Regions from separate parts of the Propioniciclava sp. genome, predicted to be linked through region 2. Evidence: predicted binding sites of a transcription regulator. Region 2 holds the regulator's gene; the other holds the start of a gene.
What was found. The regulator HrcA, encoded in region 2, represses chaperone genes, less so after heat shock. The targets are predictions, from matches to a motif close to TTGGCACTCGNNNNNNNCGAGTGCCAA.
Positions count from the first base shown of each region.

Region 1: a site for HrcA is predicted at 2,212-2,238, ahead of groL (chaperonin GroEL). Genes of this name have one in related genera too.

Region 1 covers NZ_DAIOIA010000027.1:10,527-14,373, reverse strand. Annotated here, with positions in the region: gene manA (mannose-6-phosphate isomerase, class I) at 125-1,312, opposite strand; gene V7E09_RS05365 (DUF3263 domain-containing protein) at 1,441-1,728, shown strand; gene V7E09_RS05360 (hypothetical protein) at 1,671-2,126, opposite strand; gene groL (chaperonin GroEL) at 2,363-3,847, shown strand, end outside.
Region 2 covers NZ_DAIOIA010000053.1:208-4,054, forward strand. Annotated here, with positions in the region: gene V7E09_RS08455 (MBL fold metallo-hydrolase) at 1-636, opposite strand, end outside; gene hrcA (heat-inducible transcriptional repressor HrcA) at 772-1,782, shown strand; gene dnaJ (molecular chaperone DnaJ) at 1,819-2,991, shown strand; gene V7E09_RS08470 (16S rRNA (uracil(1498)-N(3))-methyltransferase) at 3,021-3,767, shown strand; gene tgt (tRNA guanosine(34) transglycosylase Tgt) at 3,764-3,847, shown strand, end outside.

The DNA.
Region 1 (3,847 bases), on a different contig from region 2:
CTTACAAACCCCGGGCCGGGGCGATGACGGTCCGCCCCGGGCGGAGGTGGCCGGGCACAGGCACTCCGGCCGACCGATCAGACTCCTGAGGTGGGTGCTCCGCGGTGTTCTCCGGCGGCGTCGCTCAGGACAGCCCGGGGGAGGCCAGGAAGGCCTGCCCGTCGCCCACGGCGCACACTCCGGCGTCGTCGGCGGGCAGGAACGCGGAGTCGCCTTGGCGCAGGTCCAGGGACGCGTCGGCGCAGCGCAGGGTCACCGCACCTCGGGTCACCAGCACGATCCGCGCCTCGGCGCGGGCGGGCAGCGCGACCTCCAGGGTGGGGGAGACCTCCAGTCGGTTCACCTCGAACTCGACCGCGGGCGTCGGGTAGGTCCACAGGCCGGGTGAGGTCTCCTGCGGCGTCCGGATCGTCGGGCGGCCCCACGCGAAGTCGACCACCGTCACGAGTTCATCGACGGCGATGTGTTTGGACGTGAGGCCGCCGCGCAGCACGTTGTCGCTGCTGGCCATGACCTCGATGCCGGTGCCGCGCAGGTGGGCGTGCATCCGCCCTGCAGGCACGTAGAGCGCCTGACCGGGCTGCAGCACGACCCGGTTCATCAGCAGCGCGGCCATGATGCCCGGGTCGCCGGGGAACACGTCGTCCAGCTCGAGGGCCGTCCGCGCGAACTCGCCCAGGTCGTCGGTGTCATCTCGGTGGGTGACCGCTGAGGAGAGGACGGCGTCGATCGCCCCGCGGTGCTCCGAGTCCAGCGACAGCACCTGCAAGAACACCTCCTGCAGGGCGGCCTCCCCGCCGCGGGAGCGCAGCGGGGCGATGAGCCGTTCGACCTCGGGGCCCGCCGACAGCGCACCGAAGAGCCGGGCCGTTTCGGCGGGCTCGCGGAATCCGGCCAGGGTGTGGAACTCGTCCAAGGCGACGAGGATCTCAGGCTTGGGCCAGGTGTCCTTGTAGGTGCGCTGCGGAGCCTCCCGCGGAATCCCTGCGGCTTCCTCGGCGGCGAACCCGGCCAGGGCCTGCTCCCGGTTGGGGTGCGCCTGCAGCGACAGCGCGTGACGTGCCGACAGCACCTTCATCAGGAAGGGCAGGTGCGGCCCGAAGGCGGCCAGGCTCTGGTCGCCCAGCAGCGCGGGACGCTGGGCGATGGCCGCGTCCAAGGTGGTGCCAGGGAGGGCGGAGGGTGCCAGCGGATGGGCGCCGAGCCAGAACTCGGCCAGCGGGCGGCCGTCGGGCTCGGTGCCCAGCAAGGAGTGGATCGCCTCGAAAGTGCCCCAGGGGTAATGGATCATCGTTCCCTGTAGCTGGTCCATCGGGAGCGCCTCCAAGCGTCGGTCAACGTCATTGTGTCCCCACCATTAGACCCGGCCCCTTACGGGTGGGCAACCCCGTCGACCCCAGGGCGAATGACACGGGTGTGATTCCCGCGTAAACTTGAGGCATGTCCGACGCCAACCCGATGATCGAGCCCTCCGGCCTCAGCGAAGTCGATGCCGAGCTGCTCGATTTCGAGTCTTCCTGGTGGGCGGCCACCGACAACAAGGACGCCGCGATCCTGGAGCGCTTCGGGCTCTCCTCCCCGCGGTACTACCAGCGACTCAACGCCCTGATCGACCGGCCTGAGGCGCTCGCGCACGCGCCCATGCTGGTGAAGCGGCTTCGGCGCCAGCGTCAGCGTCGCCAGGAGCAGCGCTCCGCCCGCCACCTGGGCGTCCACTCCGTCGTCTGATCCGTCAGGTACCCGCCGGAGACCAGCCCGGCGTGTCGTTCGAAGACGTTGCGGGTCGCGGGATCCCCGGCTCGCATCAGCGACCACGACGCGGCCAGCAGGTAGGCGGGCAGGAACCACGGCCCCAGGACGGCGTATTGCACCGCGTGGCGATGCTCGTGGGCCACGACGTCGGGGAGCCGGGCCGTCAGGTGCGGGACGTCGCTGCGAGTGAGGATCACGTCGCCCACCGTGAAGGCCCCCGCGTCCGGGAACCGGTGCCGGTAGCCCTCCGCGAAGATCAGGCCGCGCGGACCGTGCCGCAGTCGGGCGCCTCCACCCAGTGCGACGGCCAGGCCCACGATGGTGCTCAGGTTGAGCAGGTTCGCGGCGCGGCGCAGACGGTCCCCAGGCTCCATCAGATCAGCCTCTCGGGCGCCGCGGTCCACGTCAATCGTGGCGCGTGAGCGAGGGCCGAAGGGTCACGAAATCGCCCCCCGATCGTTTGCACTCGGCCAGGGCGAGTGCTAAACATGGTGTTAGCACTCTCGGGTCGAGAGTGCCATACGTTCGGCCCGGTGAGGCCTGCCGATCAGGCCGTCCGTCGCGGGCACCGTCCGGACGTTCATAGCTGACATCCGAAAGGGTTGCCGCAGTGGCAAAGCTGATTGAATTCAACGTTGACGCGCGCCGCGGCCTCGAGCGGGGGATGAACATCCTCGCCGACGCGGTCAAGGTGACGCTGGGCCCGAAGGGCCGCAACGTCGTCCTGGAGAAGAAGTGGGGCGCCCCCACCATTACGAACGATGGCGTGTCCATCGCCAAGGACATCGAACTCGATGATCCGTTCGAGAAGATCGGCGCCGAGCTGGTCAAGGAAGTCGCCAAGAAGACCGACGACGTCGCTGGCGACGGCACCACCACCGCCACCGTGATCGCGCAGGCGATGGTCCGTGAGGGCCTCCGCAACGTGACGGCCGGCGCGAACCCCATCGAGCTCAAGCGCGGCATCGACAAGGCCGTCAAGGTCATCATCGCCGAACTGGCCAAGAACTCCACCCCGGTCGACACCAAGGAGCAGATCGCGGCCACCGCGTCCATCTCCGCGGCCGACTCCACCGTCGGTGACATCATCGCCGAGGCGATGGACAAGGTCGGCAAGGAAGGTGTGATCACCGTCGAGGAGAGCAACACCTTCGGGCTCGATCTGGAGCTCACCGAGGGGATGCGCTTCGACAAGGGCTACATCTCCCCGTACTTCGTCACCGATCCCGAGCGCATGGAGGCCGTCCTGGAGGACGCCTACGTGCTCATCGTGAACAGCAAGGTCAGCAACCTCAAGGACCTGCTGCCCGTGCTGGAGAAGGTCATGCAGAGCGGCAAGCCGCTGCTGGTCATCGCCGAGGACGTCGACGGCGAGGCCCTGGCTGGCCTCATCGTCAACAAGATCCGTGGCACGTTCAAGTCGGTCGCCGTCAAGGCCCCCGGCTTCGGCGATCGCCGCAAGGCGATGCTGGGCGACATCGGCATCCTGACCGGCGGTCAGGTCATCTCCGAAGAGGTGGGCCTCAAGCTCGACCAGGTCACCCTCGAAATGCTGGGCCGCGCGCGTTCCGTGCTCGTCACCAAGGACGAGACCACGATCGTCGACGGCGCCGGCGATGCCGAGCAGATCAAGGGTCGCGTGGCCCAGATCCGCCGCGAGATCGAGAACTCCGACTCGGACTACGACCGCGAGAAGCTCCAGGAGCGCCTCGCCAAGCTGGCCGGCGGCGTGGCCGTCATCAAGGTCGGCGCGGCCACCGAGGTCGAGCTCAAGGAGCGCAAGCACCGCATCGAGGACGCCGTGCGCAACGCGAAGGCGGCCGTCGAGGAGGGCATCGTCCCCGGCGGCGGCGTCGCGCTGATCCAGGCGGCGGCCGCGGCCAAGGGCAACCTCGAGGGGCTGTCCGAGGACGAGTCCATCGGCGCGCAGATCGTCTTCACCGCGGCTTCGGCCCCGCTGAAGCAGATCGCGGTGAACGCCGGCCTTGAGGGTGGCGTCGTGGCCGAAAAGGTCGCGGGTCTGCCCGCGGGCCAGGGCCTCAACGCGGCCACTGGCGAGTACGTCGACATGCTGGCGGCGGGGATTCCCGACCCG
Region 2 (3,847 bases):
GAAGGCGTCCTCGCGGCTCATGAGCGGTCCATGTCCGGGAACCACGACCGACGCCTTGTTCAAGATGCCGAGCATGCCGTCCAACGTCTGCGGCCACTCGGTCGGCCAGGTGTCCTCCCCGGCCCAAGGGCCACCCTCGCTCTCCAGCAGATCGCCGGCGAACACCACCCCCCGGCCGGGAACCAGCACCACCACGTCGTGATCGGTGTGGCCTCGGCCGAAGTGCACGATCTCCACGTAGCACGCCCCCAGGTCGATGGTCGTGGCGAGCGAGAACGTGCGCGACGGCTCGACGAGTTCTGTCGGGGCCACGCCGGGCTTGGCCTGTTCCTCGGCGGCGCGTGCGGCGGCCACGAGGCCCCGGTGCGCCACGGAACTCACTCCCGGCAGGCCTCCGAGGCCGAAGTAGTGATCGGCATGCGCATGGGTGATGACGGCGTGACGCACCGGGACCGATCCGGCCTGCTCCTGGGCGGCGGCGAGGATGGCTGCGCCCTGCGTGGGCGAACTGCCCGTGTCGATCACCACCGCCGACTCCTCGCCCACCAGCAGCCCGATCGTGACCGAGGCGGGTTCCGCCCGGGCGATGAACACGCGATCAGCGATGGCGGTGAAGGGACCGAGTTCGAACGTCACCGCGCCAACTTACCCGCCCTCGGGCACCGAGTTGGCCTACGGGGCGCGCCTGGGCACAGATGCGGGATCGGGGTCCGCGGTCACGTATGCTGGCACTCGCGGAGTCCGAGTGCCAGTAGGCCAGGGGGTGAAAGGATGGACGATCGGAAACTGACGATCCTGAAGGCGATCGTCACCGACTACGTGTCGAGCCGCGAGCCGGTCGGCTCGCAGGCACTGGTGCAACGGCACAACCTGCAGGTGTCTCCCGCCACCGTGCGCAACGACATGGCCGCGCTGGAGGACGAGGGCTACATCACCCAGCCCCACACCTCCGCCGGCCGGATTCCCACCGACAAGGGCTACCGGCTCTTCGTCGATCGGCTCTCCACGGTCAAGCCGCTGAGCGTGGCGGAGCGGCGCGCGATCCAGACCTTCATGGAGGGCGCCTTCGACGTCGACGAGATCGTGCGCCGCGCCGTCGCGCTGCTCGCGCAGATCACCCGGCAGGTCGCGATCGTCCAGTACCCGCTGATCTCCAGTGCCACGATCCGCCACATCGACATCCTCTCCCTGGGGGCCGACCGCGGTTTGGTCATGGTGGTGTCCTCCAGCGGCGCCATCGGACAGCGGTTCGTACCCTTGGCGCAGAGCGACGACCATCACCTCGCGCGGCTCCGGAGCCGGATCGCCGAGCAGATCCTGGGGGTGACCCACCGCGAGGCCGCGCAGCGGCTCAGCGCCGCCGCCGAAGTTCCCGATCCGAACGATTCCGGCCTCACCGGCCCCATCGCCGATGCCGTCCGCGACATCGTCTCGGAGGAGGCCGACGCCAAGGTGGCCGTGGCCGGCGTCCCGAACCTCACGCGCTTCGGCGACCAGTACGAGAGCACCGTCAAACCGATGCTGGAGGCCCTGGAGGAGCAAGTGGTGCTGCTGCACCTGCTGGGGGAGTCGGCCGGTAACGACGTGCGGGTGCGCATCGGCCGCGAGAACCCCTACGAGCCCCTGCAGGCGGCATCCATCGTCGCCTCCGGGTACGGTGACGACGGCTCCTCGTGGGGATCCCTGGGGATCATGGGCCCCACCCGCATGGACTACCCCGCGGCGATCGCCTCCGTGCGCGCCGTGGCCCGCTACGTCGGCCGTTTCCTGGCCGAGGGCTGAGCGACCTCCCGATTAGGTGAAGAACGAAGGACAACGTTGAGCGATTACTACGAGGTTCTGGGCGTGTCCCGGGACGCGAGCGGCGACGAGATCAAGCGTGCCTACCGCAAGCTGGCGATGAAGTACCACCCCGACGTCGCCGACGACCCCAGCTCTGCTGAGAAGTTCAAGGAGATCGGCGAGGCCTACGCCGTGCTGTCGGACGCCAAGAAGCGTCAGATGTACGACCTCGGCGGCAACCCTATGGGCGGCGGCGGGGCAGGCGGCATGGGCGGGTACGGGTTCCCCGGCGGTGCAGCGGGCTTCGACGTCGGCGGACTGTTCGATGCCATGTTCGGCGCACAGACGTCGCGCGGGCCCCGCAGCCGGGTCCGTAAGGGCCAAGACGCACTGGTCCGGCTCAACCTCACGCTCGCGGAGGCCGCGTTCGGCGTCACCAAGCCGATCCGCGTCGACACCGCCGTGGTGTGCCCCACCTGCAGCGGCAAGGGGTCGGCCGATGGCGAGGAACCGGTGACCTGTTCGACCTGTCACGGTTCCGGCGATGTGCAGACCGTGCAGCGCTCCTTCTTGGGCGACATCCGCACCGTCCAGCCGTGTCCCACCTGCCGCGGCTACGGCACGATCATCCAGCACCCCTGTGGAGAGTGCTCCGGCGAGGGGCGGGTGCGTTCCACGCGCACCATCAACGTCAAGATCCCCGCGGGGGTCAGCCCGGGCAACCGCGTCCACCTCGACTCCCAAGGAGAGGTCGGGCCGGGAGGCGGACCCGCCGGCGACCTGTACGTGGAACTGACCGTCAGCCCGCATGAGGTGTTCAAGCGGGAGGGCGACAATCTGGAGATGGTCGCCAAGCTGCCCATGACCGCCGCCGCGCTCGGCACCGAGGTCTGGATCGAGACGCTGGAGGCGGACGTGGAGGGCACGGCCCCCGAGGACGCCAAGGTGAAGGTCGAGGTGCCCGCGGGTACCCAGTCCGGTGCCCGGCTCGTCGTCCAAGGACGCGGGGTTCCGCGGCTGCGCGGCACCGGACGAGGTGATCTCGGCGTTACGCTGTTGGTGCAGACCCCGACCGGTCTCGACGACGCACAACGTGACCTCCTGCGGCAATTGGCGCAGGAGCGCAACGAGACGCGTCCCGAGGCCTCGGTGGCCCGCGCCGGCGGCAAGGGGTTCTTCGGACGCCTGAAGGACGCCTTCGCCGACTGACCCGACCGCTGGCTGAGATCGAGGAGCCGATGACCGAAGCGTTGTTCCTGGCCGACCTGCACCACCCGCATGTCGGCGACACCGTCTCGCTGCGCGGCGAAGAGGGGCGCCATGCGGCGGCCGTCCGACGCATCCGCGTGGGGGAGACGATCACCATCAGCGACGGTGCCGGAACGGGCGTCCGCGGGCCGGTGACCGAGACCGACAAGGTGAGTGTGACGATCGAGGTCGCCGAGGTGCTGTCCTCCGGCGACCCGGATGTCCGTTATCACGTGGTGCAGGCGCTGGCGAAGGGCGACCGTTCCGAGCAGGCCGTCGAAATGTTGACCGAGATCGGCGCGGATCGGATCATCCCCTGGCAGTCGAGCCGTTCGGTCGTCCGATGGACCCAGGACCGGGAGGAACGGCAACTGGGACGCTGGCGCTCCACAGCCCGGGAGGCCACCAAGCAGAGCCGCCGACTCCGGGTTCCGATCGTGACCGCGGCGATGCGGACCCGCGAACTCGTCGAACTGATTCCGCAGACGACACTCGCTTTGATCCTGCACGAGAGCGCCACCGCGACGCTCTCGGAGGTCGATCTTCCGGCGTCCGGCGACGTGCTGGTCATCGTCGGTCCCGAGGGGGGCCTGACCGAGGAGGAGGTAGGCGCCTTCGTCCAGGCGGGGGCGCACGCGGTGCTGGTCAGCGACGGCGTCTTGCGGACTTCCACGGCCGGCGTGGTTGCGCTGGCGCAACTCCAGGCGTTGCAGCGGCGGGTGAGCAAGGCCAAATGACCCACGGTTCCTCCACCGCCTTCGGTTTCGAGCCGCAGGCGGTGGTCCCGGGTGGACGCGGCCGCACCGGCGTCATCACC